DNA from 3 places in the Bacillus sp. FJAT-27231 genome. Region 2 is predicted to be linked to each of the others. Evidence: riboswitches for the same ligand, from Rfam matches in the RefSeq annotation. Region 2 holds a riboswitch; each other region holds the start of a gene.

Region 1 (4,250 bases), 1.6 Mb from region 2:
AGACATTCTTCAGTCAAAATTGTTTTACCGTTAAATACGAACAAGCTCCCTCAATTGAAACTTAAGGGAGCTTGTTAATTTATTATTGATGAATTCAAAAATATAGCCTTTTTCCATAGCAGCGTATATGTCTAAGTTAACTCGACCTGCCGTGTTTCTTTCCCTAGAAATGCAAGTGTAAGTACACCAATAACGATACTGGCGCAAAACAGCCCAAAAATGAAGCCAATAGAATTACCTGCTGCCACAAGTGAACCAACAAGAAGCGGTCCAAGGATCCCGCCTACACGCCCGATCGAGGCAGCCATACCGGCCCCTGTCCCGCGAATGACAGCTGGATACTGTTCAGGAGTGTAGGCATATAACGCCCCCCATGCTCCGAGGTTGAAGAAGGATAAAAAGATACCTGACACGATAAGAACTGCCGTCGTTTCTGCATTGCCGAAAATAAGCGCAGAACCCGCCGTCCCTAACAAATAGGTGACAAGCACAAACTTTCTTCCCATTCGTTCGATGAGCCATGCAGCTGTAAAATAACCTGGCAGCTGCGCTAGAGTCATGATTAATACATATTCGAAACTTTGAATCATACTAAACCCTTTCATGACCATCACACTTGGCAGCCACAGGAACATTCCATAGTATGAAAAAACGACCGTGAACCAGACCATCCAAAGCACGAAGGTAGAGCGTGCGTATGTCTTCGACCAAACATCTCGGACGTTTTGACCAATTGACCGTCTCTCCGCTTTTTTCGGTGAAAATGCCGGAGAATCCGGAAGCTTTAGCCGCAAATAAATAGCATAAAAAGCAGGTAAAGCACCAAGGATAAGAGCTACTCTCCAGCCATATGACGGAATAATAAAATAGGAAATAAGTGCGGCAATCAGCCAGCCAAGTGCCCAAAAGCTTTCAAGCAACACAACCACTCGTCCGCGCTCTTTCGCCGATACACTTTCTGAAACGAGCGTTGAGGCGACAGGTAATTCTCCACCAAGCCCCATGCCAATAAAAAAGCGTAGAACTAAGAAGGCAAAAAGGGTCGTCGTTAAAGCAGAGATACCGCTCGCAAGCGAAAACAGTACTAACGTAATAATGAATATATTCTTCCTGCCAATCCGATCTGCCCATAGACCGAAAAGGAGTGCGCCAACAGCCATTCCGATGGAGTTCACACTGCCGATCCATCCCATCTGTTCTGGTGTCAGTCCCCACTCTGCTTTCAGGGCTGCAATAATAAACGAAAGCATCCCAACATCTAGTGCATCAAACATCCAGCCGAGCCCTGCAATGCCGAGAAGCTTTCTCTGTGAAATTGTTCTTTCTGCCATCATCTTTACCTCCGGTGTCTTGACAGTTGTCATTGCCATTTCACTATAATCGGATTCAATGGAAAAAACAAGGTCTATTTTTCTGAAAAGGCTTTACTATGAACCCTTCATCCTCTGCTAAATTAATAGAAGAAAATGACAGATAAACCCTAAAGGGTAATAGGGAAAAAAGGAAATCATTAAAAGATTTACCCTCTGCTTAAAGGTTTATACACCCTCAGATTAAGAATATAAACTATATCTCCATTATCATTGCGCCTATCACCGATTGAAGAATATTAAAATGTTGACCGACGAAATCATATACAGTATGACAATTAACGATAGATTTGAAAATTGTTGATTCATTTTGTCGATGGAAATTAGTTCTTTTAGCCTAAAATTCCATTTATAATAATTTTATGTATGAGATGTTCGATATATCGAAGTGGCCACGGATCGTATCAGTACATCAATTACTTGCAACATTGGTTGAAATGATCACTTATTCATCTCAAACCAATCATTGGCGGATAAACGTTGAAGTATATCCTTTACCAGGGTACTTAGGTTATATGGAAAACGAACCTCCTTTAAGGGATGCTATGAAGCATAGTCTTTATTTGGACACTTGGACTATGTGGAGCAAGTAGTGTAACCGACCCTCTTATTTAAAAAAATACTATTTAAGAGGAGAATACTAATTGATGCTAAAAGTCTATTCAAAAAAAGTTATTTCTACTGTTGTAGCTAGCTCTCTAGTTTTTGGACTCGGTAATGCTGTTATGGCTGCTGCTCCAAAGGTTGAGACAAAACAAACTGGGCGTACAGAGCAAAATGTTCAGACTGGAGTTATTAGTTTCGATGAGATCACGGTGCCAAGATTTGCGAAAGAAATTCAATTAACCGGTACAGTCCTTATTGATGGGCCTCAATTGGTAGTAACAATTCCAGGAGCAAAAAATATAACCGTTACTAAGGTTGGAGATACACAGTGGAAATATGAAGCAACGGTTGATGTTTCGGCTCTCAAAGGTGATAAAGAGTTTGCGATTTCTGCCTATACCATTTACGCGAATGGGAAGAACGCTGGCAGCATTCATACAAGTGCACCTACGGTAAGCCAAAAAGTTCATATCCCTTATGTCACATCGACTGTTGCTGAAGATACAGAATGGACTTCTTATAATCGCTCTGTTAATGAATTCACTTTGTCCTATAATGAGGTTCAAAACTGGTCAGTGGGTGATCCTGTCATCACCGCAAAGACATTGGCTGTGAACGGTGTTGAATCAGAAGTGACCGTTCTAGGGAAAGCCATTGAGGTTCCGACTGCCATTCAAGATTTTAAATTTTCACAAGAAGCTCTAACTTGGGAGTTTGATACAAATACTAAAACCTATTCAGCAACTTTTAATATTTTAGTTACTGATAGTAAAGACCGTACCACGACTGAATCGGTAACGAAAACCGGTTTGCAGCCAGGTCAGACCAATACAGTTTCTCATGCTCTCTCTGACGGGTTTGGAACGATACCAAAGACTCACGAATTTGCCGTACCTGCTGCTCCGGCTGTTGAAGTGGTTCCTGTCGAGTTAAGCAATTTAAAGCTGACTCTACAAGCTCAAAACAGCAATCAGTTTAAGATATCGGCAACATATACCATCGTTTATTCCGATCATTCAACGAAAACTGAAAACGATAAAGTATTAGAAGGCAATATCGCAAACCCAGGTACTCAAAATCAAAATTCATCCTCAAAAGATTATCAAATTGGAGGATTTGTCTATAACGTTACGGTGACTTACAATTCTGCTAAAAAAGATTATGAGGCAACTGCCGTCTTAAAAAAATAACCAAGCAACACAAGAGGCTGGACTTATTGGTCAGCCTCTTGTTATTTTCAGAGCTGATAGCCATGTTTTTTATTTAGTAATATTCTTAAAAACCTTATTTACATACAGTGCCTTTCATCGTAATATGCCGAAGGAGAATTTGATGTGTACCTAGTTAAAGCTGGATTTACATTCATTTGCCTATAGCAAAACAATTAAGCATCCATATGATAATAATCAGGTAAAATCACTTTATTTCCTCTCTAATTTCCTCGGTAATAAGGAGGCACATACATGATTATTAGAAAAGCCAATCAGAAAGAGATCGATTTTATTTTAAATTTTTCACAAGAGGTGATCGAAGAAGGTTCAATGGGATACCTTAAACCTAGTCGGGACAATATTATAAGCGAGATATTCAAACCTGCTCTTGAAAATGGAGCTTACTATTTGGTAGCCGAGAAAGAAAATACCCTATTAGGATGGATCCTAGTCGGGACAAATATTGATCTTTATTCCTTTGAAGAAATTGGATACCTTCTTGATATTTACGTTTTCTCTCCATATAGAAAATCGGGGATAGCCAAAGAACTCACACAGGAAGCCTTAAAACGGTTAAAACAAGACCAGTATAAAAAAGTTCAATTAAGTATTTTTTCTGGTAATCACTCAACAGCTCTTTGCCAGCAACTTGGTTTTCAAGAAGTGCTAACTGTTTTTGAAAGACCTCTCTAAATTCCTTAGTGACCCTATCTAGACGTTTCTTCATGATGGGGTTCTCCTTCCCCTGTCGTTTGCCAAACGGTCTTTTCCTCTACACGTGATACAACGAAATGAATAGACTTTGGTTAATATCGTAGTATCAATACCAAGTGACAATCTGATAAAATGTAAAATATAACAAAGTGATCTGAAGAATGTCAGCAGTCTCCCCCTCGATGACCATACTCAAAGTCTTCTATCTTTAATTTTGAGGATAGACAAGCTTACTTAACCTTGCACCTTTGTGAATGGATAAAACCGAAGCCATCGTCGATCTGAAATAGTTTAAATTTCCGTAGGTGATCATATGAAAGTGTCAATAGAGGAAATAAGCAAAGAATTA
Region 2 (4,250 bases):
CCGTTTAAGTTCATGACAAATAAGTTCAACTGGAATCAAGACCATTCTCCTTTGTAACAGCGTTCCACAAAATATAATTATGAAATATGTTTGTAACAAATGAAAGAGTCTTAATGATTATTTTACTTAAAAGGTATTTCGTCAGCAGGGAACATGGGGGATAGACGGAAAGGCTGATGAGCTTCTATTGTATTTAGTTAGTTAATTGGAGATAAATGGATATTTTTGTTTGGTAATAACCAGGAAAATAGTTCCGTTCTTATAACATAATGAATAATAGAGATGATCACGAACTAGGATTGCTGAATCACAACAATAATAAATAGCAAAAAGCCAGGCCTGCGCCTGGCTAATCAAGGTTATTCTTGGTGGTGTGTGAAGGTGGATGCCGTGTAACCCTGATTGCAAGTAATTTACCCAAAAATAGGCGGGATATGCAAAAAGATAGAGAAATTTCTCGCTATTGGCAAAGAAGTAAACTATAAAGTATGTAAACGGGAGAGATTTCTTAAGTTGTCTTAGGATGGCATGGCCAAGTAACTAATTGATATTTATTAATAAGCTTGTCCAGTTCTTCACTGTATTTTAAAGTTTCATAATCATTAAGCCCTTTTTGCAGCCCGGTTGAAATCATTAAATGACGAACAGTATTAATTTGAATCATTAACTCTTCAAGTGTTTCCTGGATAATCAACGTCTATCTCTCCTAATCATATATCTGAAAGTACACGTTCGTGTGCGTTCGGATATATTATACAACTTGAAAAAAAGAAGAGAAAGAGGTTCGACAGAAGTAACCAAAAAGTTACATCATTTGATTAAATTAGAAGAAACCCCATGCTTGCAACTAACGTTTTCTTAACGATTTAAAGCATGCTGGACATGGGCTAAATGATGATTACCGTGCCAGGCATAAAGAGCAATACTTTGTTCGATTCTCATAACATCTCCATTAGGATACTTGTACTGTCTTTGCAGTTGAACAGGTGTTAAATGTTCTAATAAACAGGCCCATTTTGCGTGCAATCCTTCTAGTAAGCTTAACGAAATGTTAATAGGCAGCTCAGAGTCATATAGCTCTATCCATTTTGACTCCTCATATGTTTTGATCGTTGGAATTTCTTCTGTCAAAGCCAATTTCATGCGAATATAGCCATTCATGTGGCTATCAGCAATATGATGAACTAATTGTTGAATGGTCCAGCTTCCCTCTCGATATGTATAACCTAGTTCTTTTTTATCTAAATTTTTGGTTAAAGCTTTTAAACGGTTTGGCAAAGATCTTATGTCACCGATCCAATAGTGAAGGTCCTCCTCTAATATGTTATGTGGACATTCAAACAAACCAATCGGATATTGTTCATCTTTCATTCATATTTTCCGCCTTTCTGCTTTTAGCTTACTAGTTCTATTTTAATTCTGCCATACATATTTGGAAAGGGAAGGTGATGCTGATGACTCTTCTAATTTTTAAATTTGCTTTAAATGAATGATAGTTTGAGAAGACAATGAAACAGAGGCGAGAGAATAAAAAATAAGAGAGAATCATAAATGGCTAGAAAAAGAGGATGCGATTGCACGGCACCCTCTTGGGGAGGTTACTCAATGTTGTCTAATATAGGGATTAACTGATCGAAATATGGTTTTACAATGAAGTCCTTAGCTCCTAACTTCAATGCTTCTATAATTAGTTGTTTTTGACCGAGAGAGGAGCACATCACTACTTTGGCAGAAGGGTCAAATTCTATAATTTTTTTCAGCGCCTCCAAGCCATTTAATTTATTCATCGTGATATCCATGAGAACGAGACTAGGCTTGTAAAGCGCATACGCGGCTATAGCTTCTGCACCATCAGCAGCTTCGAATATTTCATAGTTATGAGCTGTCAGAATGCTCTTCAGCCAAGTTCTCATGAAAAGAGAGTCATCTGCTATTAATACTGATTTATTCATATTTCACACCTTCGCTAAGAGTTTAAAATACATTCAGAGAAGGCCATCTTTCTATATATAAGCTGAGGTGAACTCAATTTGGCAACCCGGCTGCCTTGGCAGGAGCACTGCTGTAGGCCCGTGGCTTTGCGTCGCCCGCTTTCACGGGTTTTGCCCTTCAATGAATAATAGTAAGATTTTAAAAACTGTATTTTAATAGATTAACCGCTAGACGCCTAAAACAAGGCGATAAAGAAATAGTATATAAAACTAAAGGTCTAAGGATATATTACTATTGATTTTGCGCGGGGGCAACTTAAATAGCAATGAAAGGAGTCAAATTAAGTCGAAAAATGACTATTAACTAATGGGTAATATATAAAAGCGATCAAAAAATGGAAAAGGCCAGCTCTTGCTGGCAGCATTAGCTGCTTTTAAAGAGCCGTCCTCTAGTATGTTTTAGATAGTTAGTCAAAAGGAAATGACGTAACGAAAATTTTCTTTTTATTAGAAGTTCATGTCTTTTGTTCCTGGGCTATGCTCATTAGGCATTTCAGGAAGCATTGGAACAGGGAACCCCTTCGGCGGATCGACTACTGCAAGTTCTCCTTTATTCCGGCTTGGCGATTCTCCCTGAAAGATTTCACCGATTCTTGTTGGATCCAACCTGAAGTTAAATTGGGCATTATGATACCCCATCTCTACGTACTTTCTGCATTCCGGATATTTATTAATGTCATAATTCGGAACAGGGAAGAGTTTGCCCCAGTCAACGCCTAGTGTCTCAAGTGCTTTGGCAAAAGCGTTTTGATGGGCGTTGTCCCGGACAATTAGAAAAGCAAGTGTTTCTCGGAACGTTTGATTGGAGCTCATTTCATAAATACGTGTCTTCTGCAGGACACCAGTAGATTCAAGCACTAAGTTATCAAGCAGATCACTAATAAGGTTTCCATGGCTGTATACCCACGATCCATTCCAGGGGTTTCCGCTTGCATCAACGGGAAGCGAGGCCTGGGCGCCGATAATATAATGATGGGGGTTGGCATGTTTGACAGCATCATCAAGAGGTGCACCGTCCATCCCTGCATTTCCTGGGACAGCTGATTCACCTGAGCCATTAAGCAATTGATTAATTGTGTTTTGTACAAGCTCCACATGAGCAATTTCCTCTAAGAATACGCCGCGAAGCAAGTCGCGGTATTGAGTATCTTTTCCTCTAAAGTTGGAACTTTGAAAGAAAAACTGCATCATCGTTCTCATTTCTCCAAAGTGCCCGCCTAAAATTTCCTGTAATACCTTTGCTGCCTCGGGATCTGGCTGATCAGGCTTAATCATATTGATTAACTCTTCTTTATAATAGTACATCCGCCTATCCTCATTTCCAATATAGAATAAATACAATCAATATTTATCATGAAGCGAATGCTTTTATTTTATTCATACAGTCAGCCTTTCATAAAGAACAAACAATATCTTTTTAAAAACAAGCTAATCCCCTAAATGGTTTGTCCATTCAAAAAAAGAGATAAAGAATACATTATAGTAAGAAATGGAAAAAGGAGGAGAGAATATGAGTATGAGTGAAGTATGGTTCCCAGGCGAAAACAAACATAATAAAAACAACCGCGGCAACAATGGTTCAAGATCGAATGAAGAAAATCGAACAACAACAAATGTAAACATTGAGGACGAAGTGGATGTAAGAAGCAATCTACAAAATAGAATTAAAGATGAAATTGACTTGCGAAACATCAATGATAATGACAACGATTTGAAAAACATTGACCGTAATACGAATATTGCTAGAGTATCTAACAGCGGCAATACAACGATCCGTCTCGACATCAATGTAGATTCTGATTCTGTTGCAAGAGTACATTCAAGAGCAAATTCAAACCAGGACCAAGACCAAGACCAAGATCAAGCACAAGCACAAAGTCAGAGATTTGATATTTAATTTTTGGGGGGCAGAAAGAGTCCACCATTCTTTCTGCCTGAAAATAAATTGAAATGGGGAAATAAAATGGCAGAACCGCAAAGGCCTCCTTTTGGAAGAATGGCTGCTTCTTCTTTTTTCGGGAGAAGGGGAATGGCTGATAACGAGTTGACGCAAACTGAAGTTACAAACAGCGGGAACTCGAATGTTGATATGAACGTAATAGTGGAAATGGATACTAAACCGATTGCTTATGCTATGCTTTGTTCGTTATTAGCGACAAAGCAAATAAACTATAAAGAATTTGAGGATGCTTTAGAAGTATTGGAAGGATTAATTAAAAAAGATGAAAAGGCACGAGGCAGTCATGAAGATAGCGGAAC
Region 3 (4,250 bases), 310 kb from region 2:
TCATGCCAAGTGTCCGTGCTAGGGTCAGGACAGCTTGCACAATTGCCTGACTTTCTTCATTATGGTGAATATCGCGAATGAAAGAAGCATCAATTTTTAACGTATCGACAGGTAAGTACTTAATATAGCTAAATGAACTATACCCGGTGCCAAAATCATCAATCGAAATATGAATCCCTAAATCTCTAAGCTGCTGTAAAGTATCTGCCGCATGATCGAAATCCGCAAATACACTTTCTGTCACCTCAAGCTCCAGCAGCTCTGGGTCCAGCTCTATTTCTGTTAAAATCTCTTGAATTTTTCCCACGATGTTTGGATGGGCCAGTTGGCGGACAGACATATTAATAGATATTCTCAACGGTTTATAGCCTTTAAGCTGCCATTCTTTATTTTGTTTGCACCCATGGCGGAGCACCCATTCCCCAAGAGGAAGGATCAAGCCAGTTTCCTCAGCCAGCGGAATAAATTTATTGGGAGGAATGCGCCCAAGCTCTGGATGATGCCAGCGGACAAGTGCTTCCATTCCAATGACCTCGTTATTGGTAATGTCCATTTTAGGCTGGTAATCAATATGAAATTGCTCGAGTTCAATAGCTTTTCTCATCTCATTTTCTAGTAAAATCCGCTCTAATGATTTTTCTTCCATTTCAGTTTTAAACAGAGCGTATCCGTTGCGTCCTCGTTCTTTTACAAAATAAAGGGCGGAGTCCGCCTTATTTAACAGCTCATCCGGCTGCTCTCCATGCTCCGGAAAACGAGCGATGCCTATACTGCAGGAAAGGGTATATTGCTGCTCTGCGACCTTTAACGGCTTTTGAAAGTTGGATTGAATTCTTTTGGCTAACCGCTCAAGTTCTTCCGTGTTCTGAACATCTCTCAGCAAAATCGTGAATTCATCGCCGCCTAAGCGGGCGATTAAATCGGTTGTACGAACGGACTTTTTAATAAGACGGGCCGCTTCTGTCAAAATGAAATCACCCGTTTCATGGCCCCATGAATCGTTGACAAATTTAAAACGATCTAAATCAAGAAACATCACAGCAAACTGGGATGAGGTTTTTTTTGCCCGTTCTATTTCTTTTCGCAGCTGCTGCATGAAGAGCCGGCGATTCGGAAGATCTGTCAACGTATCATGATAAGCTAAATGATAAACCATTTGCTCTGATTCTTTTCGTTCCGTTACATCCCTCATCGCTAATACGAAGCTTTCAATTTCTCCGTTTTTAAAGATAGGGCTAATTTTTGTTTCCATGTACTTATACTCGTTGCGAATTGTTCGTATACGAAATTCAAGCTGAACAGAAATTTTCTTTTTCGCAGCAAGCTTATCTAGCTTCGCTGAAAGCTGCTTACGATCTCTTTCGTGTACATATTGAAACAACTGTCCCGATGCTAATACATCTAGATCGTAACCAACCAAGCAAGAATGGGAAGGGGAAACGTATCGATAGTTCCCTTGTTTATCAATCACCGCAACTAAATCAGATGAATGCTCTGTAATAAGACGATACTTTTCTTCGCTCTCTCTTAATTCTTCCTCTATTTGTTTGCGGCTGCTAACATCGTTTCGTATAGACACATACTGATAAGGCTTCCCATTCTCATTTAGAAAAGGCACGATCGTCGTATCGACCCAATAAAAAGAACCATCCTTTGCTCGATTCCTTACCTCTCCCCTCCAAATACGGCCGGTCCCAATTGTTGCCCACATCTCTTTAAAAAAGGAGCTAGGATGATAGCCGGAATTTAAAATTCGGTGATCCTGTCCCAGCAATTCTTCCTCGCTGTACTTTGAAATCTTAGAAAATTGCTCGTTTACGTACAAAATCTTTCCTTGCTGATCCGTTATGGCTACGATAGCAGACTGATCAAGCGCATATTTAACATCTGTCAGTTCTTTTAAAACCACCTCGAACTGTTCACTTTCCCTGTTATCAGGATTATTCAAAAGGGAATATTTAGGCATGGCAGATCTCTCTTTTCTATTCTATATTTATCTATAAGGCAAGCAAAAAACCGACTCTAAAAAAGAGTCGGTTGCACTACTCGCTCCAAGCCATTCAAGTGCCCACATACAAATGACTATTCATCGCTTCCACTTTAAAGGCAATATGTAAAATAAGTCCATGATCTTTATACGATTATCATAGAACTATATGCCCAATAAGTCAATAAGCAGAAGGCGGATAGGTTGTGACATTAGACCGACTATTGGTCAAATTAAGTTAATAGAGAATGGCCGTCACGATCGTTATGTCATCCTCAAAAGTGTTCGGATTTCGGGAGTATTTTTTTTCTTTGAGCAATTGACAAATAATCTGTTCTGATTCCAAGTGACAATGCTGTCTGACCATCTTTTTTAATTCCTCAATAGCTGCTCCTACCGTCTGTTCCCCATGCTCGATCAAGCCATCTGTATATAAAACTAGCACTGCTCTTCCTTCATAATCAAACTGTCCTTCCTTCACTTCGATCTGCTCTATCATTCCTAATGGAGGACAACTACTCTCTAATTCTGTCACATCGCCTGTATAGTCAATAAATAGTCCGGGTGGATGACCAGCTGACGCATACCTTATCTGTTTTGAGGCTGTGTCAATGTGAACATAAATCCCCGAAATAAAATACGTGCGTAACGTTGCTTGCTGGGATTTAAATAAACTATAAACATGGCTGTTCATTTTTTCTAACACATTAGCGGGTTTCACTGTTTCGTATAAAACAGATCGAAGAAGCGAACGGATAGAAACAGCTAACAAAGCAGAAGTAATGCCATGTCCCATGACATCCAGTACGAATAGGCTATATTCATGCTCATTCAGCTGGTACCAGACGTACAGGTCACCGCCAATCATTGTTGAAGGCAAATAAGCCCCTGTAATATTAATATCTTGATTTCTGATTGGCTGGCTTAACAGCTCTTTTTGCACTTTACGAGCTAACCTTAAATCTTCTTGGAGTTGTTGCTCGGCTTCTTTTTTGGCTGAAATATCCGTAAAGACAGAAGCATAAAAAAGCGGTTTCCCTTTCTCGTCCTTGATCACTGTTATTGTTGTCCACTGAACATAAAACTGGCCATCTTTTCGCTTGTTCCAAATTTCTCCTTTCCATTGACCATGTCGAGCGATTGAGTCCCATATATTTTTATAAAAAGCCTCACTATGTTTCCCAGACCGAATCACTCTCGGTGTTAAACCAATTACTTCTTTATCAAAACCGGTAATTTCAGTGAATGCTGGATTAATAAACAGGATCTTTCCTTCAACGTTTGTCACCATCACGCCTTCCATGATGCTTTGGAAAAGCCGATCAGCCAAAAATTCACTCGCTTCTGATAAAGAGGCCGTCAAGGGTTTCGTACGCTTCATTGCTGCTCCCTCCCCTTTCCCAGAGCTAGCAAATGGAGGGATTGTCATTTTGAGCTGCCTCAAAAAAGTTAATAGCTGCTTCTATATCAGGAAACAATTTAATAAACGCTGTGAACTTTACAATTACAAAAATTTCTTCAATGGACTGGCCAATCCCTGAAATCGCCATATCCTTTTGCTGCTTACGCATATTCATGACACTTTCAGCTATGATTCCAAGTCCAGCACTATTAATGTACTGTATTGGCTTTAGATCAAGAACAAAATAATCTGCCGATCCTGCCGTAAATTTCAGCATAGCGGCCCGGAACAGCTCAATATTCTTTAACGTAATGTCTTCTTCCCAATGCAACACTTGTATACGATTAAAGCTTTCTATTTTCACTCTTTCTCCCCCTTAATGACGACTTTTCTGCATATGAAAAATGACATAGCCTTCTTTTTCATCCAGCCAGACTTTATCCATAATATTTACTATTAATTGAAGCCCTCTTCCACAAGAAGACACATTCACCTCTTCTTTTTTTCCAATACAAAAGCGGCTTCCTTTTTGCTTTAAGGAAATTCTAATCGTGTGGTTATCGACGTTCCAGCTGAGATATACAGATTCGTGACTTGATCCTCTCCCATATTCGAGGGAGTTAACGGCTGCTTCTTCGAGAGCGAGTCGAAGCATGATTTGGACAGTTGGCGGAAAACCAAGTTTTTCCGCCAACTGATCGTTTCTTTTCATTGCTTCCCATACATCTTTCTCTGTTTTGATTGGCATTTCTATACAATTAAACTGGAGACTCATTCTCTTCTTCCTTTCAAGTCTCTCACTAAATTTTGAACTTAGCAGCTAGGTGATTAAGGCTCTCTGCCATGCTTGCCAAGTCCGCT

Evidence for each region. A riboswitch is a leader RNA that binds a small molecule or an ion and turns the genes downstream of it on or off. The one in region 2 is predicted to bind cyclic di-GMP.
Region 1: linked by a shared signal. The riboswitch ahead of AC623_RS19650 (hypothetical protein) and the one ahead of AC623_RS11850 (response regulator) in region 2 are both predicted to bind cyclic di-GMP.
Region 3: linked by a shared signal. The riboswitch ahead of AC623_RS10185 (bifunctional diguanylate cyclase/phosphodiesterase) and the one ahead of AC623_RS11850 (response regulator) in region 2 are both predicted to bind cyclic di-GMP.

What each region holds. Positions count from the first base shown of each region.
Region 1 covers NZ_LFZU01000001.1:4,106,990-4,111,239, forward strand. Annotated here, with positions in the region: gene AC623_RS19640 (MarR family winged helix-turn-helix transcriptional regulator) at 1-34, shown strand, start outside; gene AC623_RS19645 (MFS transporter) at 132-1,331, opposite strand; cyclic di-GMP riboswitch class II at 1,900-1,983, shown strand; gene AC623_RS19650 (hypothetical protein) at 2,015-3,166, shown strand; gene AC623_RS19655 (GNAT family N-acetyltransferase) at 3,440-3,880, shown strand; gene AC623_RS19660 (LytTR family DNA-binding domain-containing protein) at 4,215-4,250, shown strand, end outside.
Region 2 covers NZ_LFZU01000001.1:2,488,274-2,492,523, reverse strand. Annotated here, with positions in the region: gene AC623_RS11860 (aspartyl-phosphate phosphatase Spo0E family protein) at 509-694, opposite strand; gene AC623_RS11855 (YfiT family bacillithiol transferase) at 859-1,371, opposite strand; gene AC623_RS11850 (response regulator) at 1,599-1,952, opposite strand; cyclic di-GMP riboswitch class I at 2,030-2,117, opposite strand; gene AC623_RS11845 (manganese catalase family protein) at 2,439-3,296, opposite strand; gene AC623_RS20795 (hypothetical protein) at 3,502-3,888, shown strand; gene AC623_RS21505 (hypothetical protein) at 3,955-4,250, shown strand, end outside.
Region 3 covers NZ_LFZU01000001.1:2,178,494-2,182,743, forward strand. Annotated here, with positions in the region: gene AC623_RS10185 (bifunctional diguanylate cyclase/phosphodiesterase) at 1-1,966, opposite strand, end outside; cyclic di-GMP riboswitch class II at 2,023-2,106, opposite strand; gene AC623_RS10190 (SpoIIE family protein phosphatase) at 2,226-3,368, opposite strand; gene AC623_RS10195 (STAS domain-containing protein) at 3,394-3,753, opposite strand; gene AC623_RS10200 (ATP-binding protein) at 3,766-4,164, opposite strand; gene AC623_RS22305 (methyl-accepting chemotaxis protein) at 4,190-4,250, opposite strand, start outside.